DNA from 3 places in the Pseudomonas aestiva genome. Region 3 is predicted to be linked to each of the others. Evidence: predicted binding sites of a transcription regulator. Region 3 holds the regulator's gene; each other region holds the start of a gene.

What was found. Region 3 encodes FliA, which starts transcription of late flagellar genes. Its sites were predicted from a motif close to CTAAAGTTTNNNNNNNNNNNGCCGNTAA; they were not measured.
Region 1: the regulator FliA is predicted to act here: its motif matches at 4,693-4,720, upstream of AABM56_RS01665 (methyl-accepting chemotaxis protein).
Region 2: the regulator FliA is predicted to act here: its motif matches at 3,918-3,945, upstream of AABM56_RS13805 (methyl-accepting chemotaxis protein).

Annotation. Positions count from the first base shown of each region.
Region 1 covers NZ_CP150916.1:348,982-358,890, forward strand. Annotated here, with positions in the region: gene AABM56_RS01650 (FdhF/YdeP family oxidoreductase) at 1-1,286, shown strand, start outside; gene AABM56_RS01655 (phosphate ABC transporter substrate-binding protein) at 1,344-1,745, opposite strand; gene AABM56_RS01660 (hypothetical protein) at 1,757-2,878, opposite strand; gene AABM56_RS01665 (methyl-accepting chemotaxis protein) at 2,930-4,552, opposite strand; gene AABM56_RS01670 (nucleotidyltransferase family protein) at 4,814-5,389, shown strand; gene AABM56_RS01675 (methyl-accepting chemotaxis protein) at 5,872-7,734, opposite strand; gene AABM56_RS01680 (LLM class oxidoreductase) at 8,227-9,216, shown strand; gene putA (trifunctional transcriptional regulator/proline dehydrogenase/L-glutamate gamma-semialdehyde dehydrogenase) at 9,476-9,909, shown strand, end outside.
Region 2 covers NZ_CP150916.1:2,947,513-2,957,421, forward strand. Annotated here, with positions in the region: gene AABM56_RS13775 (hypothetical protein) at 1-180, opposite strand, end outside; gene cydP (cytochrome oxidase putative small subunit CydP) at 441-584, shown strand; gene AABM56_RS13785 (cytochrome ubiquinol oxidase subunit I) at 618-2,231, shown strand; gene cydB (cytochrome d ubiquinol oxidase subunit II) at 2,242-3,381, shown strand; gene cydX (cytochrome bd-I oxidase subunit CydX) at 3,407-3,523, shown strand; gene AABM56_RS13800 (cyd operon YbgE family protein) at 3,510-3,806, shown strand; gene AABM56_RS13805 (methyl-accepting chemotaxis protein) at 4,023-5,984, shown strand; gene AABM56_RS13810 (methyl-accepting chemotaxis protein) at 6,463-8,424, shown strand; gene AABM56_RS13815 (sigma-54-dependent Fis family transcriptional regulator) at 8,497-9,909, opposite strand, start outside.
Region 3 covers NZ_CP150916.1:3,282,029-3,291,937, reverse strand. Annotated here, with positions in the region: gene flhA (flagellar biosynthesis protein FlhA) at 1-2,021, shown strand, start outside; gene flhF (flagellar biosynthesis protein FlhF) at 2,032-3,363, shown strand; gene fleN (flagellar synthesis regulator FleN) at 3,456-4,286, shown strand; gene fliA (RNA polymerase sigma factor FliA) at 4,283-5,023, shown strand; gene AABM56_RS15255 (chemotaxis response regulator CheY) at 5,111-5,485, shown strand; gene AABM56_RS15250 (protein phosphatase CheZ) at 5,505-6,293, shown strand; gene AABM56_RS15245 (chemotaxis protein CheA) at 6,320-8,557, shown strand; gene AABM56_RS15240 (chemotaxis response regulator protein-glutamate methylesterase) at 8,640-9,758, shown strand; gene AABM56_RS15235 (flagellar motor protein) at 9,793-9,909, shown strand, end outside.

The sequences.
Region 1 (9,909 bases), 2.0 Mb from region 3:
CGCTGCACGAGATCGAGCAGGCCGCGCGCATGTATGCCCGGGCCGAGAAGGTCATCATCTGCTGGGCCATGGGCATCACCCAGCACCGCCACTCAGTGGCCACGGTGCAGGAGATCGCCAACCTGCAGCTGCTCTGCGGCCAGATCGGCAAGCCTGGCGCCGGTCTCTGTCCGGTGCGCGGCCACAGCAACGTCCAGGGCGACCGCACCATGGGCATCGACGAGAAGGCCCCGGCCTGGCTCAGCGACGCCCTGGCCAAGCGCTTCGCCTTCGAGCCGCCGCGCAACCGTGGTCACAACACCGTGGAGGCCATCGCCGCCATGGAGCAGGGGCAGGCCAAGGTGTTCATCGCCCTGGGCGGCAACTTCGCCCAGGCCACCCCGGACACCCCGCGCACCCACAAGGCGCTGCGCAAGTGCCGGCTGACCGTGCACATCGCCACCAAGCTCAACCGCAGCCACCTGGTGACCGGTCGGCAGGCGCTGATCCTGCCCTGCCTGGGTCGTACCGAGACGGACGTGCAGAAGGGCGGCAAGCAGGCCATCACCGTGGAAGACAGCTTCAGCATGGTGCATGCCTCGGCCGGCATCCTGCGGCCGCTGTCGTCGCAGATGAAGTCCGAGCCGGCCATCGTCGCCGGGCTGGCCAAGGCCACCCTGGGCAACCATCCGGTGGACTGGGACTGGCTGATCGAGGACTACGACCGCATCCGCGACCTGATCGCCGACGTCATCCCCGGTTTCCAGGACTTCAATGCCCGGCTGGCCGCGCCCGGTGGCTTCTACCTGGGCAACAAGGCCGGGCGCCGGGAGTGGAACACCGCCACCGGCAAGGCCAATTTCGCCGCCAATGCGCTGCTGCATGACCTGCTGCCGGACGCGGTCCGCCGCCAGGGCATCAAGCCGGATCTGATCCTGCAGACCATGAGATCCCACGACCAGTACAACACCACCATCTACAGCCTCGACGACCGCTATCGCGGCGTGAAGGGCCAGCGCGACGTGGTCTTCGTCAACCAGGCCGATCTGGATCGGCTGGGCGTGGCCGCCGGCGAGAAGGTGGATCTGGTCGCCCTGTGGGACGACGGCATCGAGCGCCGGGTCCGCGGCTTCACCGCGCTGCCGTTCGACATCCCGGTCGGCCAGGCCGCCGGCTACTACCCGGAGACCAATCCGCTGGTGCCCCTGGAGAGCTACGGCGAGGGCAGCTTCACGCCCACTTCCAAGTTCGTCGCCATCAAGGTCGAGAAGGCCAGCGCCGGCAACCGCATCGCCTCGGTGGCTTGAGGCCTTCCCGGAAATGAAAAAAGCCGTCGCGAGACGGCTTTTTTCATGGTGCGACTATCACTGCAGGGTGAAGAGGACCTTCACCTTGTCGGTGACCGCGGCCTTGTCCACGTAGCCGATGGCGTCGGCTTCGCCGGCTACCTGGGCGACCACGGCGGCGTCGCCGGCCACGCTGGGCAGCGGCTGCCCCTTGCCGGTGAACACCAGGCCCGACCAGTAGGACTTCAGCTGGGCTTCGTTCTTGTTGGCGACCTTGGCATAGAAGGTCTCCTTGGTGGCCGACCAGTCCTTCTGGTCGACGCCCTTCAGCGACTTGTCCTTGCCGAGGAAGATGTTGGCCACTTCATCCTGGCCGGGTGTCTTGGCCGCGGCCGGATTGACGATCACGGCGACTTCGGCGTGGACCAGACCGACGCTGAACAGCAGGGCGGCGCCGGTGAGCAGGCGGAGAGAACTCATGGGCGGATTCCTTAGAAGATGAAGTCGAGGCCGATGCTGACGATGTCGCCGTCGAAGTTGCGCGCCGGCGCGCCGAAGCGACCACCGCTGCGGTCGTAGACGGCGTTGGCGATGCTCTCGCTGTCGGTTTTGACGAAGGTACCGTTGTAGCCGCCGGTGGTGTCGACGCGCTTGTATTCGCTCTTGAGCACCAGGCTGGGGGTGATGTTGTAGTTCAGGCCATAGGTCCAGGAGCTCTGGCGACCGGCGCGTTCTTCGTCCAGCTGGGCGTAGGTCACGTGGGCCAGGAAGTCACCGAAGCGGCGACCGGCCATCAGGTAGAAGGCGTTGCCGCTGCCCTGGTTGTCGCCCTCGATGACGCGACGGGTCCATTCGTTGCTGGTCAGCCAGGTACCGTTGTCGTACTGGTAGCCGAGCGAGGTGAACTTGCCCTTCTGGTCGTCCAGGGTCAGCAACGGGTAGTGCAGGTCGATGCTCGATTCGGTGTAGGCCAGGCGCACGGTGCCGTACTCGTTGGTCGCCAGGCTGACGTTGGCGGCGGCGATGCGCTTGTAGTCGATGTCGTAGAGATCATCGTTGACGAAGTAGTTGCGATTGACCGCCTGGCCCCCGCTCACCTGGACGTTCAGGGTGCCGAAGGCGACCGGCAGACTCCAGAGGGCGTCGGCGCCTTCGTAGTTGGAGACCTGCACCTGGCTGTAGACCTCGTCGGGCAGGCGCAGCCAGGGGTAGGTGATACCCACGTCCAGGGTCTCGGAATACATGAACACCGGCGTGCGCAGGCGGCCGGCGCGGAAGGTCAGGTTGTCGGTGGCGTGGAAGGCCAGATAGGCCCATTCCAGGTTGGCCTTCCACTGGTCCTGCTCGGCCTTGGCGGTGACCTGCACCGTGGCGTCCAGCTTGTCGGTCAGGCCGTACTGGAACTGGCCGCCCAGCTTGCTCAGCTGATCGCCACGCCAGTGATCGTTGGTCTGGCCGTTGATGCCGAAGCTGCGGCCGTCGTCTTCCCCGCCCAGGTGGGTGATGCCGGCGGTGCCGAAGCCGTTGAAGCGGTAGTCGCCCTGATCGAGGGCGAGCGCGGATCCCGCGCAGGTGAGGGCCGCGCCGAAGGCGAGCAGACGTGCAAAAGCCATGGAAATGCTCCTAGAGGTTTCTCGGTATAGGGAAAGTCGGTAGAGGGCTAGCTAGATGCGGAAGCGCGAGGTCGCCTGCCGGAGATCGGTATCGACCACCACCAGCTGCTCGCCCATGCGGGCGGTGGCGGTGGTGCTGTCCGCACTGGACTGGGTATCGGTCTGCAGGCGGCGGGTGTCGCTGCTGATCGAATCGGAAAGACTCAGCTGCTCGCCGGTGAGCAGGGCGATCTGAGCGTTGTAGTCGTTGATGCGCGCCACGGCCTGGGCGATGCCTTCGAGCATCGCGGTGGCGGCCTGGGAGCTGCTGGCGCTGACCTGCGCCTGGGTATGGCTGCCCTGCATGGCCTGCAGCACGCGCTGGGCGTTGCCCTGCAGGCGTTCGATGATCTGCTGGATCTCGGCGGTGGAGCGCGCGGTCTTCTGAGCCAGATTGCGCACCTCGTCGGCCACCACGGCGAAGCCGCGGCCCTGTTCGCCGGCGCGCGCGGCCTCGATGGCGGCGTTGAGCGCCAGCAGATTGGTCTGCTCGGCGATGGACTTAATCACGTCCAGCACCAGGCCGACCTGGCGGGTTTCCTGTTCCAGCTGCTGCATGGACTCGGCCGACTGGCGCACGCTGTCGTCGAGTTCGCCCATGTTGCGCGACAGCTGGCCGATGCTGGTGCGGGCGGCTGCGGACTGCTCGGCCGCGGCGGAGGCCTGGTCGGCGGCCTCGCGCGAGCGGTCGGCCACCTCGTGCAGGTTGGTGTTCATGGTCTGGATGTCACGGCCGATGGACTCGGTGTGACCCTGCTGGGAACGAGCGTTGTTCTCCACCGTCTGGGTGAGTCTGTAGAGCTCGCCGGACACCTGGCCCAGCGGGTGGGCGGCATCGACGATGGCCTTGATGGTGCCCTGCAGCTGATCGAGAAAGACGTTGAACAGTGCGGTCATCTGGCCGATCTCGTCCCGCGAGCCGACCTGCAGGCGACGGGTGAGGTCGCCGTCGCCCTCGGCGATGGCGCGCAGCGAGGTGATCACCTCGCGCACGCTGCCGAGCACGCTGCGGATGGTCAGCACGGCGGCGCCGGCCAGGATCACCACCAGCAGCAGACTCAGCCAGATGCCGACCCGGGTGGTGTCGGCATTCTGGTCGCGGGCCTGGGCCAGGGTCTGCTGGAAGTCGGTATAGGCATGGCTGCGCAGGGTGGTGCCCAGCTGCTGGGCAGCGGCGAGGTCCGTGGCCATGCGGTCCAGATTGGGCCGCAGGGAATCGAAGGAGCCGCTGCCCTTGATCAGTTGCTCGGAGGCGCTCAGGGCGTTGTCCGCATAGCGATGGATACCCTGGCGCCAGCCGGAGATCTCGTCGTTGCGCGCCGAGGTCTGGCGGGTGAGGTCGGCCATTTCCTGCAGGCGGCTGTCGATGTCGTCGACCACCTTGCGGGCCTCGCCGAGGGTTTCCAGTTCACTGGCGGTCACGGCGCTGTTGAACAGTCCGGGCAGGCGGGAAAACTGGAAGAGCACCGCGTCGGCCTTTTCCAGCAGCGGATAGCTGTGATTTTCCAGCTGGTCGAGACGTTGATCGTTGCCAGCCAGCTGGGCGGAGGTATAGGCCACGTAGAGCAGCAGGCCCAGCAGAGCGGCAGCCGGCAGCAGCGACAGCTTGAGCGTCAGCGACAGGTTACGAAACATCTACACCTCGGGAAGCATGGGCAGTAGCAAGCAGCGAGGTGCGGCACCCTCTTTTCGAGCGAGGGCTTGCCAAGGGTCATGTCCTGACCGGTCACCACGTCCTGTTGGCCTCGCAAACGTGATTTAGCGAAGCCGTCACATTTTCGACATCTGTTGGTAAAACTTAAGACGACCAAACGTTATTGCGATTATTGGCGATGGGCGTTGCGAAAGGCGGTGCAGGCGGTCATCTTCGGGATTTCCAGACTGACCAGTCCTGCCATGACCCCCGTGTTCTCCCAGATCGAGTCCTGGTTGAAGGCCGATGCCGAGCGTCTGCGCCTGCTGCGCGTCCTCGCCGACCTGCAGCTGCCAGACGCCTGGCTGGCTGCAGGCTTCGTGCGCAACCTGGTCTGGGATCGACTGCATGGCCATGCCGAATCGACGCCGCTGGCGGATCTGGATGTCATCCATTTCGACGCGACCGACTGTCGACCCGAGCGGGACAGGTCCATCGAGATGACGCTGGCGGAGCGGGCGCCGGGTCGGCCCTGGTCGGTGAAGAATCAGGCGCGGATGCATCTGCGCAATGACGATCGCCCTTATCGCGACTGCCGGGATGCCATGGCCCATTGGCCCGAGATGGAAACGGCCCTGGCCGCGCGCCTGACCGCCGAAGGTGAGCTCGAAGTCGTCAGTCCCTTCGCCCAGGAAGGGCTCCTGGCCCTGCATCTCACGCCCAATCCCTGGCGGCCCCGGCCGGAAGCCTTTCGCCAGCGGCTCGCGACCAAGGGCTGGGTGGAGCGCTGGCCGCGATTGCAGGTACGAACGGATCGCCTGAACGACGACCAGGGTTGAGCAGCAGCGGCGCTGGGAAAGCGTTCATTGCCAGGAACTTGGCAACACGCCGCGTCTTGCCGCCGTAGTGACATCGAAAGGCCTGTGCAGGAACTAACGAGCGGTTCGGTGACAAGCACCTTGGCTCCAGGTGGAACTATCTGTTGAGATAAGAGATATCGTTCAACCGATAACAACAGAGAGCAGGTTGTGGAACCCTTGTTTCAAGTTTATGACTGTTGAGGATTCTCTTCGTCCAAAGGCTGACGAACTTCGGTCAGGATGAAGGCTTTATTGCTCCCATAACTTCGTAGTTGGTTTTCACCCGATAACAGTACTTCTTCCGCTGCAGGCTTCTGGCTGGTTGAAGTGTCGCCGAAGTGCATGGGCAAGACGCCCCCTGGGTGTCAGGCCTGAACGAGTCCCCGGTCATCAACGCCCGAGGTCTTCCGTCCGCGACGAGAGCAGGCCGGGAGCTCGGCGGAACGGAAGCCGAACAGGTCTCAGACCCTGAAGCGCGACGTCAGCTCTTGCAGCTGCAGGCTCAGGTTGGCCAGCTCGGTGCTGGAACCGGCGGTTTTCTCGGTGGCGGCGGCGGTCTGGTCGGCGACTTCGTGGACCTTGACCACGCTGCGGCTGATGTTTTCACCGGCCGCGCTCTGCTGCTCGACCGCGGTGGCGATCTGCTCGTTCATGGCCTCGATCTCGCTCACCGCACTGCTGACGCTGCCCAGGACCACGCCCGCCTGGCGGGTCAGGTCGACGCTGTCGCCGGTCAGCTGGATATTGCGGTCCAGGGCGGCGCTCATCTTGTCGGTGCTGCCGTGCAGCCTAGTGATGAGGCTGGCGATCTCGTCGGTGGAGGAGCGCGTACGCTGCGCCAGGCCACGCACCTCGTCGGCGACCACGGCGAAGCCACGGCCCGCTTCACCCGCGCGAGCGGCTTCGATGGCGGCGTTGAGCGCCAGCAGATTGGTCTGCTCGGCGACCGCCTTGATCACGTCCAGCACCCCGCCGATGCGGTCGGCGTCCTGCCTGAGCAACTCCATGGTGGTCTGGGTGCTGTCCACTTCCTGGGCCAGGGTCTGGATCTGGGTGGCGACCTGGTTGACCATCTCGTCACCCTCGCGGGTCTTGAGGGTGGCCTCGCGGGCGGTCGTCGACGCCTGTTCGGCATTGCGCGCCACCTCATTAATGGTGGCACTCATCTGCTGCATGGCGGTGGCGATCTGCTCGGTCTCCATCTTCTGCGCCGAGGCGCCAGCGCGGGTCTGCTCGGTGATGGCGGAGAGTTCTTCGGCGGCACTGGCGACCTGGATGACGCCATCCTTCTGCTCGCGGATCAGATCGCTCAGATTGACGATCATGAGCTGCATGGCCGCCTGCAACTGGCCGATCTCGTCCTTGCGCGCCGCCTCGATCTGCACGGTCAGGTCGCCGGCAGCGAGCTGCTCCACGGTCGCCAGGGTCTGGCGCAGCGGCGTCACGATGGAGCGGGTAATGATCCAGGCCGCGACCAGGCTGAGCAGTATCGCCAGCAGCAGCCCGCCAATGAGCATCAGCTTGGCCCCGCGGATATCGTCGAGGCGGAACTGGCTCTGTATCTGTTTCATTTCGTCGGAGGTCTTGAGCAGCACCTGGATATGCTGGTAGAGGCCCTGATTAACCTCCTGGTACGCCTTCTGAATACTGAACAGCTGTTGGACCTGGCGCTTATAATCGTCAAGGAGCCCTGGCAGCTGCTGCAATTCCGGGGTCGAAGGCAGGGTCTTGAGTACCTCGCCGACCCTGTCCAGGGACGCTTGCAAGGCCTCCTGTTGCGGGCCGGCTGACTTGAGTACATAGAGGTGCAAGTGGATCCGCAGCTGCTGCAGCGCCGCCAGCAGGGAAGGCAGCTGGGCGCTGGCCTGATCGCCTTCGCGGTTCAGGACGCCGGACGCCTCCTGCAACCGCTTGTCCAGCATATCGCCCGTGTTGCGCACGTCCTGAAGGGTGGTGGTGCGGTCCTGGGTCACCTTCAGCGTCTGCCGATAGAGGTCACGGTATTCCCTGAGGGTCTGTTCGGTGCGGGCCAGCAGCGCTTTGCTCTCCGGACGTTTGAACAGCGGACGGGCATCCTGCAAGTGCTGTTCGAGGGCATCGATGCCGCTTTTCCAGCGACTGGCCTGATCCGCTTCCGGCAAGATCGCAAAGTCCTTGCGCGCATTGCGCATGTCGCGGGCAAGTAGCCCGATCTGGTTGAACTGTTCGATCAGGTTGCCGCGTCGGCCCAGGGCCTGGATGCCGTTCCAACCGGCATAGGCGATAGCCAGGGTCAGGATGATCAGGACGGTAAAGCCGGAAAACAGCTTCGTACGAACACTCATGTTGCTCATTTTCATGGGGCTATTTCCCAACGTTCGGCGGAAAGTTCCGGGGTTCGAGGAGTGCTGAGGGCGTCGGATTCTAGCCGAGGGTCATGGGGAAAAGTTTGGTATTTACAACATTTAAATAATGGTAAGTCTAATGTTTATATAGAGGCTTAAAGAGGGGTTCCGCTGTTTGCTGGTCCCCAGTATCGGGACTATTGAAGAAGTAGATTCCTGGCCACGAAGTTCAGGTGGAACGAGTGGTGCCGTTTTAATGCGCTGTTTTTTATTAGTCATGCTTTAGTGATACAGCCAAAGGGTGGGGGTCGAGAGGTCCCGGCCTGGACTCGGCAGGGAAGGGCGGCTGGAGGCCTCGTCGCCAGCAGGTGCGGCCCCCCTTGGCGGGGATGAGCGACGCCTCGCGCCCTCATCGGTTGTCTGGCGAACCCTGGAATGCCGTTAGACTCCATAGAAAGGTCATCCGCTTTCCCTCTCCGGCAAGGAATCCCCATGTCCACCACGGAGCGTCGCCGCGCCTTTCTGCAGCATCCGGGCTTTTCGCGACTGTTCGCGCCGGGTCGTCTGACCCTGGGTTTTCTGCTGCCGCTGGAAGGCTATCCCGACGATCCCATGCCCACCCTGCGCGACCATGCCCGCCTGGCGCGGCTGGCCGACCAGCTGGGCTTCGCGGCACTCTGGGCGCGCGACGTGCCCTTCTACGATCCCGGTTTCAACGACGCCGGCCAGGTGTTCGAGCCCTTCACCTATCTCGGCTACCTGGCGGGCATCACCCAGCACCTGACCCTGGCCACCGGCAGCGCCGTCATCACCCTGCGCCATCCGCTGCACCTGGCCAAGATGGCGGCCTCGGTCGACCAGTTGAGCGATGGTCGGCTGGTGCTGGGGGTGGCCTCCGGCGATCGTCCGGTGGAGTACCCGGCCTTTGGCCTGGAGAGCGAATTCGAGCGGCGAGGCGAGCGCTTCCGCGATGCCTTCGAGATGTTCCGCCTGGCCGGCGAGACCAATTTTCCCCGGGGTGAATTTCGCCGTTTCGGCGATCTGCAGGGATTGGCCGATCTGGTGCCCAAGCCGGTGCACGGCCGCATCCCGGCGCTGGTGACCGGGCGCAGTCGGCAGACGGTGGACTGGATCGCCGCCAAGGCCGATGGCTGGTTCTACTACTTCGTGCCCGCCGAGCACGTCCCGGCCCTGACGCGGGTCTGGCGCGAGGCGCTGGACGAGATCGGCGGGCGCGAGCTGTTCAAGCCCTTCGCCCAGGGGCTGTTCTTCGAACTGGCCAGCGATCCGGCCCAGCCGCCTCGGCCCATCCATGCCGGACTGTCCTGCGGGCGGCGAGCGCTGGTGGACTACCTTGCCCAGTTGCAGGAGGCGGGGGTCAATCATCTGGCGCTCAACCTGCGGCCCTCGCGGCGTCCGGCCAGCGAAGTGGTCCAGGAACTGGGCGAATTCGTCCTGCCGCATTTCCCTTCCCTGGCCTGAAGCCAGCGCCTTGGTGTGAAGCCAGGTAACACTTGCCAGGCTAACGATCGCTCTTCGTGCGGCGGGCTCTCCTCTGCCGGGGGTTCAACCTGGTCGCACCCCTTGGCCTGATCTCTGCATAGCCTTGCGATCTGTTACCTACCCGCTGGTGCAACCAGATCGACGGTAGAACCTCATGGGTTGCACTTGGTTGCACTTTTATTTCGAGCAGCGCTAAGCTGCGCCGAATTTCGACGCCTTCTTGCTTGAGGACCTGCGCATGGCCACTACCACTACCCTGGGCGTAAAGCTCGACGAAGCCACCCGCGATCGCCTCAAGGAAGCGGCGCGCCGCATTGATCGGACGCCTCACTGGCTGATCAAGCAGGCCATCTACACCTACCTCGAGACCCTGGAAAGCGGCGCGACCCTGGCCGATCTGCAGGGTATCGCCCAGCGTCTGGCCGAGGGCGACAACGAAGCCGTCGAGGCCCTGGCCGATCCGGTCTACCAGCCGTTCCTGGAGTTCGCCGAGAGCATCCTGCCGCAATCCGTGCTGCGCTCGGCCATCACCGCCGCCTATCGCCGGCCGGAAGAAGAGCTGCTACCGCTGCTGCTGGAGCAGGCGCGCCTGCCCGCGGCCCAGGCCAAGGCTACCCACGAACTGGCCCATCGCATCGCCGAGAAGCTGCGCAATGCCAAGGGTGCAACCGG
Region 2 (9,909 bases), 330 kb from region 3:
GGGATCGAGCACCTGATCCCAGCGCGCCGCTGCCTGCTGCTGAACCGCCACGACTTCGGCTTGCACCGGCTTGGGCTGCAGCGCGGCCTGGGCGCGTCTTTCGTTGATCTCGGCAGCCATGGCGGTGTAGCTGGCGGTGCTGAGCAGGGCGAGTGCGGCCATCTTGTTGAAGACGTTCATGGTGGATTCTCCTGTCTTGAACACGGGGGCTGGCGTCGCCGCGGCAGGCGGTCCGGCGTCAGTCACGGTTCCACCTTGCGCCCAGGCGTCTTAACGCTGTCTTAACCCCTCTGAACCCGACCTGAACGGCTGCGACAACCTGCCCCAGGCGCTGGCCACTGGCCAATTGATCTGGATCAGTTTTGCCCAGGGCCAGCAGGCGCATCCTGCAGGCAGTCGCCACTCCGCCCCGGAGCGGCGCCACGGCTCACGAGGTCGCCATGAACGGACGCCTGGTCAAAGAACTCTTGGTCATCCTGCTGATCAAGCTGGCGCTGCTGATGGTGATCAGGAGCCTCTGGTTCAGCGCCCCCACGGTCCCGCCCGACGCCACCCAGGCGGTCAGCGCCCACCTGCTGGACTAGCACCCCTTCCTTTAGCTTGAGGAGATTGCCGGGATGATCTCGGAATCCGTCGTGGACCTGTCACGCCTGCAATTCGGCATGACCGCGCTGTATCACTTCATCTTCGTGCCCCTGACCCTGGGGCTGGTGGTGATCCTGGGGATCATGGAGTCGGTCTATGTGATGACCGGCAGACAGGTCTACAAGGACATGACCCAGTTCTGGGGCAAGCTGTTCGGCATCAACTTCGCCCTGGGCGTCACCACCGGCCTGACCATGGAGTTCCAGTTCGGCACCAACTGGGCCTACTACTCCCACTATGTCGGCGACATCTTCGGCGCGCCCCTGGCCATCGAGGGCCTGATGGCCTTCTTCCTGGAATCCACCCTGATCGGGCTGTTCTTCTTTGGTTGGGATCGCCTGTCCAAGGGTCAGCACCTGCTGGTCACCTGGCTGGTGGCCCTGGGCTCGAATCTGTCCGCCCTGTGGATCCTGGTGGCCAACGGCTGGATGCAGAATCCGGTCGGCGCCGAATTCAACTACGTGACCATGCGCATGGAGCTGGTCGACTTCGGCGCCCTGCTGCTCAACCCCGTGGCCCAGGTGAAGTTCGTCCACACCGTGGCCTCGGGCTATGTCACCGGCGCCATCTTCGTGCTGGCGATCTCCAGCTACTACCTGCTCAAGGGTCGCGACATCGGCTTTGCCCGGCGCTCCTTCGCCGTGGCCGCCGCCTTCGGTACTGCCGCGGTCATCTCGGTGATCGTGCTGGGCGACGAATCCGGCTATCGCGTGGGCGAGGTGCAGAAGGTCAAGCTGGCCGCCATCGAAGCCGAGTGGAACACCGAGGCAGCCCCGGCCTCCTTCACCCTGTTCGGCATCCCCAATCAACAGGAGATGCGCACCGACTATGCGGTGAAGATCCCCTATCTGATGGGCCTGATCGCCACCCGCTCCACCACCGAACAGGTCACCGGCATCAAGGACCTGGTCACTCAATACGAGGCCCGCGTCCGCAATGGCGCCCAGGCCTACGCCCTGCTGGAGCGACTGCGCGCCGGCGATGACTCCGCCGCCACCCGCGCCGCCTTCGACGCGCGCAAGCACGACCTGGGCTATGGCCTGCTGTTGAAGAAATACGTCAACGATCCCGTCACCGCCACCCCCGAGCAGGTCCGCCAGGCCGCGCGGGACACCATTCCCGGCGTCGCCAGCCTGTTCTGGACCTTTCGCATCATGGTCGCCAGCGGCGTGCTGATGCTGGCGCTGTTCATCTGCGCCCTCTGGGCCTCGACACGGCGCAACGAGCTGAAGAAGCCCTGGCTGCTGAAGTGGGCCCTGTTCAGCCTGCCGCTGCCCTGGATCGCCACCCAGACCGGCTGGTGGGTCGCCGAGCATGGCCGCCAGCCCTGGACCATCAGCGAGGTGCTGCCTACCCACCTGTCGGCCTCGACCCTGGCCGCGGGCGATCTGCTCGGTTCCATCGGCGCTCTGGTGATCTTCTACACCCTGCTGCTGATCGTGGAGATGTACCTGATGATCCGCTTCGCCCGCCTCGGCCCGAGCAGCCTGCACAGTGGTCGCTACTACCACGAACGCGCTGCCCAGGTCGGCGACGCCCTGCACCAGGCCGCCGTGGCCAGGCCCGCCGCTCCGGCCAACGTCTGAGGAGACCGCCATGTTCGACTATGAAGTGCTCAAGCTCACCTGGTGGGTGCTGATCGGCGTGCTGCTAATCGGCTTCGCCCTCACCGACGGTTTCGACATGGGTGCCATGATCCTGATGCCCCTGATCGGCAAGACCGACAAGGAGCGCCGCGCCGCCATCAACAGCATCGCGCCGCACTGGGACGGCAACCAGGTCTGGTTCATCACCGCCGGTGGCGCCCTCTTCGCCGCCTGGCCGCTGGTCTATGCCACGGCCTTCTCCGGCCTCTACTGGGCGCTGCTGCTGGTGCTCTTCGCGCTGTTCCTGCGCCCGGTGGGCTTCGACTACCGCAGCAAGCTGGACAACACCCGCTGGCGCAGCGCCTGGGACTGGGGCCTGTTCACCGGCAGCCTGGTCCCGGCACTGGTGTTCGGCGTGGCCTTCGGCAACCTCTTCCAGGGTGTACCCTTCCAGCTCGACGACACCCTGAGATCCACCTACAGCGGCAGCTTCTTCGCCCTGCTCAACCCCTTCGCCCTGCTCAGCGGCCTGGTCAGCCTGGCCATGCTCTGCGCCCATGGCGGCAGTTGGCTGATGCTGCGCACCCACCAGGCGCTGGGCGAGCGCGCCCGTCGCGCCACCGGCCTGAGCGCCCTGCTCCACTTCGTCACCTTCGGTCTGGCCGGTGTCTGGCTGGCCTATGGCTTCGACGGCTACGTGCTGGTCAGCCAGGGTGATCCGGGCAGCGCCCTGAATCCGCTGCACAAGGTGGTGACCGCCGGCAATCCGGGCTGGCTGGCCAACTACCATACCCAGCCGCTGACCCTGCTCGCCCCGGTGCTGGCGGCGCTCGGCAGCGTCCTGGCCCTGCTCGGCAGCAGCTGGCGCCAGGCCGGCCTGGCCTTCACCGGCACGTCCCTGGCCATCGTCGGTACCCTCGCCACCGCCGGCTGCGCGCTGTTTCCCTTCGTGCTGCCGTCGAGCCTGGACCCGGCCTCCAGCCTGACGGTCTGGGACGCCGTCTCCAGCCACAAGACCCTGGGCATCATGTTCGTCGCCGCGGCCATTTTCGTGCCGCTTATCCTGGCCTACACCCTGTGGAGCTACGTGCGCATGTGGTGCAAGGTCGATGACCGCTTCATCGACGCCAACCCCCACGGCCTCTACTGATCACCGATCTCAAGGAGACTCCTTCATGTGGTACTTCACCTGGATCCTCGGTGTCCTGCTCGCCGCGAGCTTCGGCATCATCAACGCCCTCTGGCTGGAAAGCACCCGGGAGCTCGATGTCCATGACGATGCCGAGTGCTGAGGCCCTGCCCCGCGTCCACCCACTAGGACGGACGCTGTCCCTGCTGCTGGCGGCGCCCCTGGCGCTGCTGCTGATGATTCACCCGGGCTTGATGCTCGACGCCAGCGGCCACTACAGCCATCCACTGCTGATGGGGGTCATGCTGGGTGTCTCCGCCGGCCTGGTCCATGGCGTCGGTTTCGTGCCGCGGCTCTGGCTGTGGCGCCTGGTGTTCGGGCCGGTGCTGGGCTGGCCGCTGCTGATGCTCGGCTACGTTCTGCTCTTCCAGGCGCAACTGGGCTGATTGACGTCTGACGATAGCGCCCGGCCTTCCCGGGCGCCGTCTTCATCAGCCGCCGTACCGCCTGGCCGCGCTACTCGCGCCGCCTCACTCCCGTGGATGAATAATCTGACTATCAAGGTTCGTCTGCGGGTGCCGACATAACCGGAATCGATCTTGCCCGTGCCGGCTCCTCGCTTGCCGCCGGCGTACCCGCTAAACGCCTCAGAGAATGCCACGATGCTCAGGAATGCCCCCTTAAGTACCAAGCTGCTGCTGATCCTGCTCCTGCCGCTGGCTGGATTCCTGGTGATCTCCGGACTCTACACCGCCGACCGCTACGAAACCTTCAAGGATATGGAGCACACCGTGACCGCCAGCGCCACGGCGCAGCGCATCAGCGCCGTGGTCACCAGCCTGCAGCGTGAGCGGGGCGCCAGCGGCGTCTTCCTGGGCAGCGGCGGCAAGTCGATGCAGGACAAGCTCAAGACCTTCCGCCAGGACAGCGACCAGGCCCATGGCGCGCTCAAGGCGGTGGCCAGCGGCAGCGATGCCGCTATCCAGAGCCTGCTGCGCGCCCTGGACGGCCTGGCCGATCTGCGCACCAGGGTCGACGGCCTGGCGCTCAACAGCACCCAGTCCGGTGCGGCCTATACCGATCTGATCAAGACGCTGATCGGCTACACCCATTCGCTGGAAGCCGGTGTCGACGATCCGGCCATCCTGCGCGCCCTGGGCGCCCTCAACCTGTTCGTCGAGATGAAGGAGCGCGCCGGTCGCGAGCGTGTGCTGCTGGGCCTGGCCTTCAACCAGAATCGCTTCGACGCCGGTCTGCTGTCGCGCTTCGCCCGCAACCTGGGCGAATTCTCCGCCTATGCCGACGCCTTCGAGCGCAAGGCCACGCCCGATTTCATCCGCCAGCTCGATGACACCTTCAAGCAACCCAGCGCCCAGGAAGTCAGCCGCCTCCAGCAACTGGCCTTCACCGTCCCCCTGGGCGACGCCCTGGGCGTCAAGCCGGAAGACTGGTTCAACCTGGCCACCCAGCGCATCGATCTGATGGGCAAGGTCGAGGCGGACCTCGGCGCCAGCGCCGGCGCCCAGGCCGAGCAGGCCCGCGCCAAGGCCAGTCGCGACCTCTGGATCACCCTCGGCCTGGTGCTGCTGGTGCTGGTGGCCGTCTCGGCCCTGGCCTGGGTGATCATCCGCAACATCAAGCAGGCGGTCGAGCAGGTCAACGCGACCCTCACCCGCCTCGCCACCCGCGACCTCACCGCCCGCTGCGCCTATCAGGGCCGGGACGAGTTCGGCACCATCACCGGCAACCTCAACCTGATGAGCCAGGAGCTGGGCCAGGTGATCCAGGAGATCGGCGCGGCTACCGTGCAGATCGCCACCGCTGCGGAAGAGGCCTCGGCCGTCGCCCTCCAGACCAGCCAGAACGTCGCCCAGCAGCGTCTGGGCACCGACCAGGTGGCCACTGCCATCGCCGAGATGAGCGCGACGGTCAAGGACGTCGCCCGCAGCACCACCGAAGCCGCGGAAGGCTCGCGCCAGGTAGAGGGCAACACCAGCCAGGGTCGCCGCGAATTGCAGGCCACCATCGGCCTGGTGCAGGGGCTGTCGGTGCAGGCCGAGCGGACCTCGGAGATCATCGGCGAACTCAAGCACGAGAGCGACGCCATCTCCTCGGTGCTGGACGTGATCCGCGGCATCGCCGAGCAGACCAACCTGCTGGCCCTCAACGCCGCCATCGAAGCCGCCCGCGCCGGTGAAGCCGGTCGAGGCTTCGCCGTGGTGGCCGACGAGGTGCGCTCCCTGGCGCAGAAGACCCAGCAATCCACCGGCAGCATCCAGCAGATGATCAGCAATCTGCAGAGCGGCTCCGACCGCGCCACCCAGGCCATGCAGGAGACCCTAGGCCAGGTACAGACCGGTGCCAGCAACGTGGTCCGCGCCGGCGAGCTGCTGGGTGAGATCGCCGAGGGCGTGACCCTGATCAACGACCGCAACATCCAGGTCGCCTCGGCCGCCGAGCAGCAGAGCCAGGTCGCCGAAGAGATCAGCCGCAACGTCAACGACATCAATGACCTGGTGATCCAGGTCAGCGCCGGTGCCGAGCAGACCGCCGTCACCAGTCGCGAACTGGCGCGTCTCGCCGAACAACAGCAGGCGCTGGTCGGCCGCTTCCGGGTGGCCTGAACCCCCTCCCGGCGCTCGACCGCCAGAGCGGAGGACCGATCCAGGTCCTCCCCGCTCCCCATTCGCTGCAACCGCCCGTTCCCGCCCGCGACACCCTCCTCGGACTGCCCAGTCGCCTGCCGCTGGTCTTCCCGCCCTTGACTGTCCCGCCTCGCTCACCGCGACCCATCCGGACGTCAGACGTCTGCGGCGGTGCGCTCCTCCGGCCGCCCGTCTCTGCCGCAAGCGCCTCTCCGCTCGGGCGGCAAAGCAGCCGTTCGCAACGGCACCTCCGCATCACCTAACCCCTCTAGCACGCTACTTGCAGGCGTTATGAGCAGTCATTCGCAGGCCGCTGCCGCCAGGATTTTTTCGGCAATCAACAGCCAGACTTGATCAGCCGAATCCTTTCATCCGGCGATGCCTGCGCGGTGATCTCTTCTGGAACTGAACCGTCGCGTCCAGCAGGCGCGATGGTCCTCTCTCAAAGGACTGACCGATGCTGAAGAACGCCGCCCTGAGTACCAAGCTGCTGCTGATCCTGCTTCTGCCCCTGACCGGTTTTCTGCTGATCTGCGGTCTCTTCCTTACAGAGCGCTACCAGATACTGGAGAACCTGGATCACACCGTGACCGCCAGCGCCACGGCGCAAGGCGTCAGCGCCCTGATCACCCGCCTGCAGCGTGAACGGGGCGCCAGCGGCATCTTTCTCAGCAGTGGCGGCACGGCCCTGCGGGGTGACCTGCGGACCTATCGCCAGGACAGCGACCAGGCCCAAGGCGCCTTGCGCGCACTCGCGGCCGGCGACGATGCCGCCCTGCAACCCGTGCTGGAGCTCCTCGACGGCCTGCCCGGTGTGCGCACCACCGTGGACGGCCTGACGATCAGCGGGACCCAGTCCAGTGCCGCCTATACCGAGATGATCCAGGCATTGATCGGCTACAACAGCAAGCTCGAAGCCGAGGTGGCGGATCCGGCGATCAAGCGCGCCCTGAATGCCCTGAATCTGTTCGTCGAGATGAAGGAACGGGCTGGCCGCGAGCGCGCGCTGCTGGGCATAGCCTTCAGCAGGAATCGGCTGGAATTGCCGATACTGGTGCAGATCGCGCGCACGCTCGGCGAATTCACCGCCTATGCCGACGCCTTCAGGCAGAGGTCCGCACCCGAGGTCGTCCAGCAGTTCGACAACATCCTCCAGCAGCCCGCTGCCCTGGAGCTGGCGCAATTGCAGCGGCGTGCGCTCTTCACGACGCCGGGCAGACCGCTGAATGTGCAGCCGGACACCTGGTTCGACCTGGCCACCCGGCGCATCGATCAGTTGGGCACGCTGGAAACGCAACTGGGCGCAGACATCATCGCCACCACCGAGCTGACACGCGCCGGCGCCAGCCGCGATCTCCGCACCACCCTCGGCCTGATGCTGGTATTGCTGCTGGCCGTCTCGGTGCTGGCGTGGTTGGTCATCCGCACCATCAGGCAGGCAGTCGAACAGGTCAACGGCACCCTCACCCGCCTGGCGACCCGCGACCTCAGCGCCCGTTGCGGCTACCAGAGCCGGGACGAATTCGGCACCATCACCGGCAACCTCAATCTGATGAGCCAGGAACTCGGCCAGCTCAGCCAGGAGATCGGGGCGGCATCCCTGCAGGTTGCCACCGCCGCCGAAGAGGCCTCGACCGTGGCCATCAAGACCAGCCAGAACGTCGCCCAGCAGCGCCTGGGCACCGATCAGGTGGTCATCGCCATCGCCGAGATGAGCGCCACGGTCAAGGACGTCGCCTGCAGTACCAGCGAAGCCGCCGAGGGCTCGCGCCAGGTGGAAGCCAACGCCCGTCAGGGTCGCCGCGAATTGCAGGCCACCATCGGCCTGGTGCAGGAGCTATCGGTCCAGGCCGAGCGCACTGCGCAGATCATTGTCCAATTCAAGCAGGAGAGCGACGCCATTTCCCTGGTGCTGGACGTGATCAATGGCATCGCCGGGCAGACCAACCTGCTCGCTTTGAACGCGGCCATCGAGGCGGCGCGCGCCGGTGAGACCGGTCGCGGCTTTGCCGTGGTGGCCGACGAGGTGCGCTCCCTGGCGCAAAAGACCCAGCAATCCACCGGCAGCATCCAGCAGATGATCAGCCACCTGCAGAGCGGCGCCGACCGCGCCGCCGAGGCCATGCAGGAGACCCTGGGCCTGGTGCAGACCGGCGCCGGCAACATGCTCCGCGCCGGTGAGTTGCTGAGCGAGATCGCCGAGGGCGTGACCCTGATCAACGACCGCACCATCCAGGTCGCCTCGGCCACCGAGCAGCAGAGCCAGGTCGCCGAAGACATCAGCCGCAACGTCAGCGACATCCATGAACTGGTCATCCAGGTCAGCGCCGGCGCCGAGCAGACCGCCGTCACCAGCCGCGAACTGGCCCGCCTGGCCGAACAGCAGCAGGCACTGGTGGGTCGCTTCCACGTGACCTGATGCTGCCAGCGAGCGGCAGGCCGGGACGCGCTCGCCAGAACCTGGCTCGCTGCGGTCGGCCGCTGCCGGACTTCAGCGTCCTGGCCGGAAATCCGCCGGATTCAAGGCGTAGCGGCGCAGCTTCACATAAAGCCCGGCGCGCGAGATCCCGAGCCGGGTCGCGGTTTGACGAAGGTTGCCGCGGGTCTGCTGCAAGGTGGCACGGATCAGGTCCCGCTGCCCCGTTTCAAGGGGGGTGAGGCGCTCGCCCTCGGTATCCGTGGACAGCGTGTTGGCGACCATCGAAGGTGGCAGGTCTCCCGGCTGTATGAGCGGCCCCTGGGCCAGATTGACCGCCCGTTCGATGACGTTCTCCAGCTCCCGCACGTTGCCGGGCCAGCTATGGGCCAGCAGCAACGTCAGCGCTTCGTCCGCGATGGCCGGCGGCGGCCGTTCCAGATGACGGCTCAGCGCCTTGAGCAGAGTAGCCACCAGCAGCGGAATGTCTTCGCGGCGCTCCCGCAATGGCGGTACCTGCAGGGGAAGCACATTGAGGCGGTAGAAGACATCCCCACGGAAGCTCCCGCCGGTCACGGCCTGGGCCAGGTCGCGATGGGTCGCGGCGATGACGCGGACGTCCACCGCCTGGGCCTTCTTGGCACCGATCCGGGTCACCTCGCCCTCCTGCAGCACCCGGAGCAGGCTCGCCTGGGCCTCCAGGGGCATGTCACCGATCTCGTCGAGAAACAGCGTGCCGCCATCGGCCAGCTCGAACTTTCCCGCCGCACCGCCACGAGCAGCCCCGGTGAAGGCCCCCTCGACATGGCCGAACAGCTCGCTCTGCACCAGGTCGCGTGGAATGGCGCCACAGTTCACCGCAACGAAGGGGCCATGGCGACGGACACTGGCGTTGTGGATCGCCTGGGCGAATAGCTCCTTGCCTACCCCGCTTTCTCCCAGTACCAGCACCGTGGCTTCGCTGTGGCTGGCTGCCTGAGCCACGCGCAAGGCGTTCTGCAAGGCTGGCGAGCGACCCTGGATATCGTTGAAGCTGTAACGCGCCCGGGTGCCCAGCAGTTGGCGGGTGATCTCGCGGATGCGGCGGTTCTCTCGCAGCGACAGCACCCAGCCGCCCTGGGCGATGGGCGCGGCGGAGGCCAGGCACGGCAAACCGCTGCCGTCTGGTAGCAACAGGGTGAGGTCGCGGTCCTGGCGTTCCCAGCGACGATCCAGCCAGAGGTCGAGGTCGGTGTCCTGGGTGATGAGGCTGGCGAAGGGGCGCCCCCGCTGTGGATCGTCGAGCTGCAGCAGGCGCCGCGCATAGCCGTTCAGGCTACGGATGCAGCGGTCGTCGTCGAGCAGGATGACGCCTTCGTTGAGGACCTCCAGCACCCGCTGCTGCTCGTCCAGCAGCGCGGTGAGCGCCAGCTGGCGGGAGATCGCATCGGCCGCGGCCTGGACCGTGCCCAGGGTATGGCAGTGGAAGTTGCCCACCGCCGCGGTGAG
Region 3 (9,909 bases):
CGCTGCCGATGCCGCCTTTCCTGCTGGACGTGCTGTTCACCTTCAACATCGCCCTGTCGATCGTGGTCCTGCTGGTCAGCGTCTACGCCCTGCGGCCGCTGGACTTCGCGGTCTTCCCGACCATCCTGCTGGTGTCGACCCTGCTGCGCCTGGCGCTGAACGTGGCCTCGAGCCGCGTCGTGCTGCTGCACGGCCAGGACGGCCACGATGCCGCGGGCAAGGTCATCCAGGCCTTCGGCGAGGTGGTGGTCGGCGGCAACTACGTGGTCGGTGCGGTGGTGTTCGCCATCCTCATGATCATCAACTTCGTGGTGGTGACCAAGGGTGCCGGCCGTATCTCCGAGGTGTCGGCGCGTTTCACCCTGGACGCCATGCCCGGCAAGCAGATGGCCATCGACGCCGACCTCAATGCCGGCATAATCGACCAGGTCGAAGCCAAGAAGCGTCGGACCGAAGTGGGCCAGGAAGCCGACTTCTACGGGTCGATGGACGGTGCCAGCAAATTCGTCCGCGGTGACGCCGTCGCCGGTCTGCTGATCCTCTTCATCAACCTCATCGGCGGCATGGCCATCGGCATGGCCCAGCACGGTCTGCCGTTCGGCGAAGCGGCGCGCATCTACGCCCTGCTGACCATCGGTGACGGCCTGGTCGCCCAGGTCCCTTCGCTGCTGCTGTCGGTCGCCGCTGCCATCATGGTGACCCGGGTGTCCTCGGCGGAGGACATGGGCCAGCAGGTCAATCGTCAGATGTTCGCCTCGCCCAAGGCGCTGGCAGTCTCGGCCTTCATCATCATCGCCATGGGCCTGGTCCCGGGCATGCCGCACCTGCCGTTCCTCGGCCTGGGCGGTGGCGCCGCCGCCGGTGCCTGGCTGATCTACAAGCGCCAGCGCCAGGCCAAGCAGACCGCCGAGGTGGAAGCCAAGAAGCAGCAGGACCTGGCCCCCGTACAGCGTCCGGCCGAGGCCAAGGAGCTGGGCTGGGATGACGTGACCCCGGTGGACATGGTCGGTCTGGAAGTCGGCTACCGGCTGATCCCCATGGTCGATCGCAACCAGGGTGGCCAGCTGCTGGCGCGGATCAAGGGCGTGCGCAAGAAGCTGTCCCAGGACCTCGGCTTCCTCATGCCGTCGGTGCACATCCGCGACAACCTTGACCTGCTGCCCAACGCCTATCGTCTGACTTTGATGGGCGTCAGTGTGGCCGAGGCCGAGATCTATCCGGATCGCGAACTGGCCATCAACCCCGGTCAGGTCTACGGCTCCCTCAACGGCGTCGCCGCCAAGGATCCGGCATTCGGTCTGGAGGCCGTCTGGATCGACGTCACCCAGCGCGACCAGGCCCAATCCCTCGGCTACACCGTGGTCGATGCCAGCACCGTGGTTGCCACGCACCTCAATCAGGTGCTCTTCAAGCACGCCCACGAGCTGATCGGTCACGAGGAAGTCCAGCAATTGCTGCAGGTGCTGGCCAAGAGTTCGCCCAAGCTGGCCGAGGAACTGGTGCCCGGCATCGTCTCCCTCTCGACCCTGCTCAAGATCCTCCAGCAGCTGCTGCAGGAGCAGGTACCGGTCCGCGACATCCGTACCATCGCCGAAGCCATCGCCAACGTCGGGCCGCGGAGTCAAGATCCCGCCGCCATCGCGGGTGCCGTGCGGGTCGCCCTGTCCCGCGCGATCGTCCAGAACATCGTGGGAATGGAGCCTGAGCTGCCTGTTATCACCCTTGAGCCAAGGTTGGAACAGATGTTGCTAAGTAGTATGCAGAAGGCCGGTCAAGGCGCCGAGGACGGCATGTTCCTCGAGCCTGGCATGGCTGAAAAACTGCAGCGTTCCCTTATCGAGGCAGCGCAGCGTCAGGAAATGATGGGTAAGCCAGTGGTGCTGCTGGTGGCCGGTGCGATCCGCGGGATGATGTCCCGCTTCGCCCGGATGGCGGCACCGAACATGAGTGTACTGGCCTACCAGGAAATTCCGGACAACAAGCAGGTCACCATCGTCGCTACCGTTGGCCAGAATGGCTGAGGTCTAGATCATGCAAGTCAAACGTTTCTTCGCTGCCGATATGCGTCAAGCCATGAAGTTGGTACGCGACGAGCTGGGCCCGGATGCCGCCATCCTCAGCAACCGCCGGGTCGCCGGCGGGGTCGAGCTGACCGCGGCGCTGGACTACCAGGCTCCGGCACCGGCCGCGCCCAACGCGGAGCTGCAGGCGGAGTTGCGCAAGACCCATGCGAAGATCGCCCAGGCCCATGCCGACCTCAGCATCCGCGCCCCGGGCGTGCCCTCGGCCGCGCCGAAGGACAAGCAGCTGCTGGGCGCCATCAGCGCCGCCGACAGCCGTCGCGAGCCGGTGATCGCCCCGCCACGTGCCCCTCAGCCCACCGCCGCCGCTGCGCCTGCCGCCAGTGCCGCGCCGGAAGACCGCCGCGCCCTGGAAGCCATGCGCAGCGAACTCAGTGGCCTGCGTGAACTGCTGGAAGTCCAGCTTGGCTCCATGGCCTGGACCCAGGTGCAGTCCACCCGTCCGCAACAGGCCGGCCTCTGGCGCCGTCTGCAGCGCATGGGCCTGCCCGCCGATCTGGCTCGCCACCTGCTCGACAGCGTCGCCAAGATCCAGGACCCGCGGCATGCCTGGCGCATGCTGCTGGCCAATTTCGCCCAGCTGGCCAAGACCACCGACGCCAAGATCCTGGAGGAGGGCGGTGTTGTCGCCTTCGTCGGTCCGGCCGGCATGGGCAAGACCACCACCCTGGCCAAGCTCGCCGCCAACTACGTGCTCAAGTACGGCCCCCAGAGTCTGGCGCTGGTCAGCATGGACAGCTTCCGCATCGGTGCCCAGGAGCAGATCAAGACCCTCGGCCGCATCCTCGACGTGCCGGTCACCCTGGTCGATCCCGGCCAGTCCCTGGCCCAGGCGCTGGCACCCCTGGCGCGCAAGCGCCTGGTGCTGATCGACACCGCGGGCATGCCCGCCAATGATCCGGCGCTCAAGGTGCAGCTCGAAGCCCTGGCCAACCGCCAGTTGAAGATTCGCAATTATCTGGTACTGGGTGTCACCAGCCAGAGCCAGGTGCTCAAGGCGGCCTACCACAGCTATCGGCGCTGCGGCCTGAGCGGCTGCGTGCTGACCAAGCTGGACGAAGCCGCCAGCCTCGGCGAAGCCCTGGGCCTGGCCATCAGCCAGCGTCTGCCGGTGGCCTATATCGCCGACGGCCCGCGTATCCCGGACGACCTGCATCCGGCCCGCAGCCACCAGCTGGTGAGCCGTGCGGTGAGCCTGCAGGCCTCCGAGGAGCCGAGCGAAGAAACCATGGCCGGCATGCTTGCCGGCCTGTATCAAGGCAATGCCCGCCGCGCCGGTTAGCGCAGACGAACGGTAGTGGTGCATTGCATGCCTGGGCACGCCAAATGCACTTAGTCTAAAGTGTGACGGATTTCAATCAAAGGTATCAGGCAATGGGTAGCATGCATCCCGTCCAAGTCATAGCGGTCACGGGCGGTAAAGGCGGTGTCGGCAAGACCAATGTGTCGGTCAACCTGGCCTTGGCCCTGGCCGATATCGGGCGGCGCGTCATGCTGCTCGACGCCGACCTGGGCCTCGCCAACATCGACGTTCTGCTCGGCCTGTCGCCCAAGCGCACCCTGGCCGACGTCATCTCCGGCGAGTGCGAGCTGCGCGACGTGCTGCTGCACGGCCCGGGCGGCATCCGCATCGTTCCGGCGGCCTCGGGCACCCAGGCGATGGTCAATCTGACGCCGGCCCAGCACGCCGGTCTGATCCAGGCCTTCAGCGACATCAGCGAGAACCTCGATGTGCTCATCGTCGATACCGCTGCCGGCATCGGCGACCAGGTGGTCAGCTTCGTTCGCGCCGCCCAAGAAGTCCTGGTGGTGGTGTGCGACGAGCCCACCTCCATCACCGATGCCTACGCCCTGATCAAGCTGCTCAATCGCGACCATGGCGTCACCCGTTTCCGGGTTCTGGCGAACATGGCGCTGACGCCCCAGGAAGGTCGCAATCTCTTTGCTAAGCTGACCAAGGTGACCGACAGATTCCTGGATGTCGCCCTGCAGTATGTGGGCGCCATTCCGTTCGACGAGGCGGTGCGCAAAGCCGTACAGAAACAGCGCCCCGTGTTCGAAGCCTTTCCGCGTGCCAAGGCCTCGCTGGCCTTCCGTGCGGTAGCTCAGAGAGTCGATGGCTGGCCGTTGCCCGCCAATCCGCGCGGCCATCTCGAGTTCTTTGTCGAGCGCCTTGTGCAACCAGCCATCGGTACCCACGCATGACAGCATCCAGCGGGCTTCGCATGTACAGCAAAACCTCGGAACGTACCCAGCAGGAGCAACTCATCAACCGCTACGCGCCGTTGGTGAAACGCATCGCCTACCACCTCCTGGCGCGTCTGCCGGCCAGCGTGCAGGTCGAGGACCTGATGCAGGCCGGCATGATCGGTCTGCTGGAGGCCTCGCGCAAATATGACGCCGGCAAGGGCGCCAGCTTCGAGACCTACGCCGGCATCCGCATCCGCGGCGCCATGCTCGACGAGGTCCGCAAGGGCGACTGGGCGCCGCGCTCGGTGCACCGCAACACGCGCATGGTCACCGACGCCATTCGCGCCGTGGAAGCGCGCACGGGTCGCGACGCTAAAGATTCCGAAGTCGCGGCCGAACTTAAATTGAGTCTGGATGAGTACTACGGCATCCTTGGCGACACCATGGGGAGTCGCCTGTTCAGTTTCGACGACCTCATGGAGGGTGGTGAGCATGGGCTCGAGGAGAGCGGTTCGCATGAACTCGAACCCGGTCGCGGTCTGGAAGACGAGCGCTTCCGCAAGGCCCTGGCCGACGCCATCGCCAATCTTCCGGAGCGTGAACGTCTGGTGCTCTCGCTGTATTACGACGAGGAACTCAACCTCAAGGAAATCGGCGAGGTGCTGGGCGTGAGCGAGTCACGCGTCTGCCAACTTCACAGTCAATGCGCGGCACGCCTGCGGGCGCGGCTGGCGGAATGGCGTTCGCGTTAACCGGCTGGTACTCAGGCTACTACGATTGCTTAGGCGCGCCTTGCGGCGTGTGTGCGGATTAGGACGGAGGTCGACTTGGACAAGAACATGAAAATCCTCATCGTGGATGATTTTTCCACGATGAGACGCATCATCAAGAATTTGCTGCGCGATCTGGGATTCACCAATACCGCCGAAGCAGACGACGGCAACACCGCCCTGCCGATGTTGCAGAGCGGCAACTTCGATTTTCTCGTCACCGACTGGAACATGCCCGGCATGACCGGCATCGACCTGCTGCGCCAGGTACGCGCCGATGCGCGCCTGAAGACCCTGCCGGTGCTGATGGTGACCGCCGAGGCCAAGCGTGAGCAGATCATCGAAGCCGCTCAGGCCGGCGTGAATGGCTATGTGGTCAAGCCTTTCACCGCCCAGGTGCTGAAAGAAAAGATCGACAAGATCTTCGAGCGGGTGAACGGCTGAAGAAAGCCGCGGGGACGTTATGGATCAGCTTGGCACCAACAGCTTCAGCGACTTCGAGTCGAATCTAAAACAGCACGCCCAGGAGCTGGTGAAATGCCTGGAAAGTGGCGACTTCACCCAGGCGGTGCATGTCATCAATGAACTCAACCAGTTGCGTGACCGGGGGCTCTACCAGGAAGTCGGCAAGCTGACCCGCGAGTTGCACAACGCCATCGTCAACTTCGAGATCGATCCGCGCGGCATGGCCGGCGAAGAGGTCTCCCAGATCAGCGATGCCACCGATCGTCTCTCCTACGTGGTGAAGATGACGGAGAACGCCGCCAATCGAACCATGGATCTGGTGGAGGAGAGCGCGCCCCTGGTGGGCAACTTCGGCGACGAAGCCCGTGCCGTGCATGCCGACTGGAAGAAGTTCATGCGCCGGGAAATGGGCGCGGACGAATTCCGCGAGCTGGCCAAGCGCGTCGATGCCTTCCTCAGCCACAGCGAGAGCAGTGCCGAACAACTGTCGGCCAAGCTCAACGACATCCTCCTGGCGCAGGACTACCAGGACCTTACCGGTCAGGTGATCAAGCGCGTGGTCAATCTCGTCGGGCAGATCGAGAAAGACCTCGTCAAGCTGGTGATGATGGCCAGCCAGGTCGATCGCTATACCGGCTTCAGTCACGATCACAGCGCGCTGATCGAACAGAATCGAAAAGAAAAGACGATGAAGGGTGAAGGTCCGCAGATTCATGCCGATAAGCGTGAAGACGTCGTGGCCGCTCAGGTCGACGTCGACGATCTTCTATCCAGTCTGGGCTTCTGACCCAGACCCTCTTGGGGAGTGCAGGAATGAGCTTCGACGCCGATGAAGAGATCCTCCAGGATTTCCTGGTAGAGGCCGGCGAGATTCTCGAACAGTTGTCGGAACAATTGGTCGAGCTGGAAAGCCGTCCGGATGACATGGATCTGCTGAACGCCATTTTTCGTGGCTTCCATACCGTAAAGGGCGGTGCCGGTTTCCTGCAGCTCCATACCCTGGTCGAGTGCTGTCATATCGCGGAAAACGTTTTCGACATCCTGCGCAAGGGCGAACGCCGCGTGGATGCCGAACTGATGGATGTGGTGCTGCAGGCGCTGGATTCCGTCAATGAGATGTTTGGTCAGGTTCGGGAACGCGAAGAGCCGACCCCGGCCTCGCCCGAGTTGCTGGCGGCGCTGGCCCGCCTGGCCGATCCGGCCGGCAGCGAACCGGCGCCGGTAGCGGCTGCGCCCGTAGCTGCCACTCCGGTGGTCGCGGCACCGGCGCCCGCCGCTGCTGCTGCAGCTGCCGAGCCGGAATTGAGCGATGCCGATTTCCAGAATCTGCTCGATGCCCTGGGTAGCGAGCCGAGTGCGGCAGCGGCAGCGCCTGCGACCGCCGGTGGTGACGACATCACCGATGACGAATTCGAAGCCCTGCTTGATCAGTTGCACGGCAAGGGCAAGTTCCATGACGCGCCGGCCGCTGCGCCGGTTGCTGCCGCAGCGCCTGCTGCCGTTGCCGCAAGCGGTGATGACATCACCGACGATGAATTCGAGGCCCTGCTGGACGAATTGCACGGCAAGGGCAAGTTCGTCGCGAACGAGGCCGCGGCACCGGCCGCAGCAGCCCCGGCTGCAGCGGCTCCGGCGGCGGCGGGTGGTGACGAGATCACCGACGACGAATTCGAATCCCTGCTCGACGAATTGCACGGCAAGGGCAGATTCAGTGGTCCCGCGGCAGTTGCCGACACTGTAGCCGCACCTGCTGCTGCTGCGCCGGCACCGGTAGCTGCGCCTCAGCCTGCACCTGCACCCGCGCCGAAACCGGCTCCGGTTGCCGAGGCCGCGGTGCCCAAGCCGGCAGCGGCAGCGCCCGCCGAACGTCCCACCAGCGAGGCGGAGACCACCGTGCGGGTCGATACCGCACGGCTGGACGAGATCATGAATATGGTCGGCGAGCTGGTACTGGTGCGTAACCGCCTGGTGCGTCTGGGCCTGAACAGCGGCGACGAGGCCATGGCCAAGGCCGTGTCCAATCTCGACGTGGTCACCGCCGATCTGCAGACCTCGGTCATGAAGACGCGGATGCAGCCGATCAAGAAGGTCTTCGGCCGCTTCCCGCGCCTGGTCCGCGATCTGGCGCGCAGCCTGAAGAAAGAGATCAATCTGGAGCTGGTCGGCGAAGAAACCGACCTGGACAAGAACCTCGTCGAGGCCCTGGCCGATCCGCTGGTGCACTTGGTGCGCAACGCGGTCGACCACGGCATCGAAGGACCGGCCGAACGTGAAGAGAACGGCAAGTCCCGCGCGGGGCGTGTAGTGCTCTCCGCCGAGCAGGAAGGCGACCATATCCTCCTGTCGATCTCCGATGACGGCAAGGGCATGGACGCGGATCTGCTGCGCAACAAGGCCGTGGAAAAAGGCCTGCTCGACCGCGACGCGGCCGATCGCCTGACCGAGACCGAGTGCTTCAACCTGATCTTCGCCCCGGGTTTCTCCACCAAGGCCGAGATCTCCGACATCTCCGGTCGTGGCGTGGGCATGGACGTGGTCAAGACCAAGATCAGCCAGCTCAACGGCACCCTGAACGTCTACTCGACCAAGGGCCAGGGCTCCAAGATCGTCATCAAGGTGCCCCTGACCCTGGCGATCATGCCGACGCTGATGGTGATGCTGGGCAACCAGGCCTTCGCCTTCCCGCTGGTCAACGTCAACGAGATTTTCCACCTCGACCTGTCCCGCACCAACGTGGTGGACGGCCAGGAAGTGGTGGTGGTGCGCGACAAGGCGCTGCCGCTGTTCTACCTCAAGCGCTGGCTGGTGCCCAATGCGGCCCATGTGGAGCAGGGGGAAGGGCATGTGGTGATCCTCTCGGTGGGCACCCAGCGCATCGGCTTCGTGGTCGATCAGCTGGTGGGCCAGGAAGAGGTGGTCATCAAGCCACTCGGCAAGATGCTGCAGGGAACGCCCGGCATGTCCGGAGCGACCATCACCGGCGACGGGCGCATCGCGCTCATCCTCGATGTGCCCAGCATGCTCAAGCGCTACGCCCGTCGCGGACTCTGAGTCGGCCCGATACGAGCGGCGTCGGGCCCTGGGCCTGGCGCCATCGGGCGGCCTGCGCCGCCCCAGTTAGGAGTTTCAACGTATGCCGGTAAAAGTACTGGTGGTGGACGATTCCGGCTTCTTCCGGCGTCGGCTCAAGGAAATCCTGGCGGCCGATCCCAACATCTCGGTGGTGGGCACGGCCAGCAACGGGCGCGAAGGGGTCGACCAGGCCCTGGCGCTGCGACCCGATGTCATCACCATGGACTACGAGATGCCGATGATGGACGGCATTACCGCGGTCCGCCACATCATGCAGAAGTGCCCGACCCCGGTGCTGATGTTCTCCTCGCTCACCCATGAAGGCGCCCGGGTCACCCTGGATGCCCTGGATGCTGGCGCGGTCGACTTCCTACCGAAGAATTTCGAGGACATCTCGCGCAATCCCGCCAGTGTGCAAAAGCTGCTGTGCGAGAAGATCCACCATATCGCCCGTTCCAACCGGCGCTTCGCCGTGGCCCCCAGCGTCGCGCCGGCTACGCCCGCGAGTACCGCGACCGCGCCGGCCACCGCTCGCCCGGCGGCGCGTCCGGTGGCGCCCAGCAGCGCTCCTGCCAGTCATGCAGCCACGGCTCCGGCTTCGCCGCCGCCCAAGCGCAAGCACTATCGCCTGGTGGCCATCGGCACCTCCACCGGCGGCCCGGTCGCTCTGCAGCGGGTGCTTACCCAGCTGCCAGCCAATTTCCCGGCACCGCTGGTGCTGATCCAGCACATGCCGGCGGCCTTCACCAAGGCCTTCGCCGAGCGCCTGGACAAGCTCTGTCGCATCAGCGTCAAGGAAGCCGAGGACGGCGACCAGTTGCGTCCGGGACTGGCTCTGCTGGCACCCGGTGGCAAGCAGATGATGGTGGACGGCCGCGGCACGGTAAAGATCCTGCCCGGCGACGAGCGCCTCAACTACAAACCCTGCGTCGACGTGACCTTTGGCTCCGCGGCCAAGGCCTATGCCGACAAGGTGCTGGCGGTGGTCCTGACCGGCATGGGCGCCGACGGCCGCGAAGGCGCGCGGATGCTCAAGCAGGTCGGCAGCCAGGTGTGGGCCCAGGACGAAGCCAGCTGCGTCATCTACGGCATGCCCATGGCCATCGCCAAGGCCAATCTGGCCGACGCCATCTATGGCCTGGACGACATCGGCAGACACCTGACCGAGGCCTGTTCGTGACGGCAGGCGGTCTCTGGCCAGAAGGGCATTGAGCGTGGACGTTCTCAGTCTCATCGGCATCCTGCTGGCCTTTACCGCCATCATGGGTGGCAACCTGCTGGAGGGCGGTTCCTTTACCGCCTTGGCCAACGCTCCGGCGGCGCTTATCGTG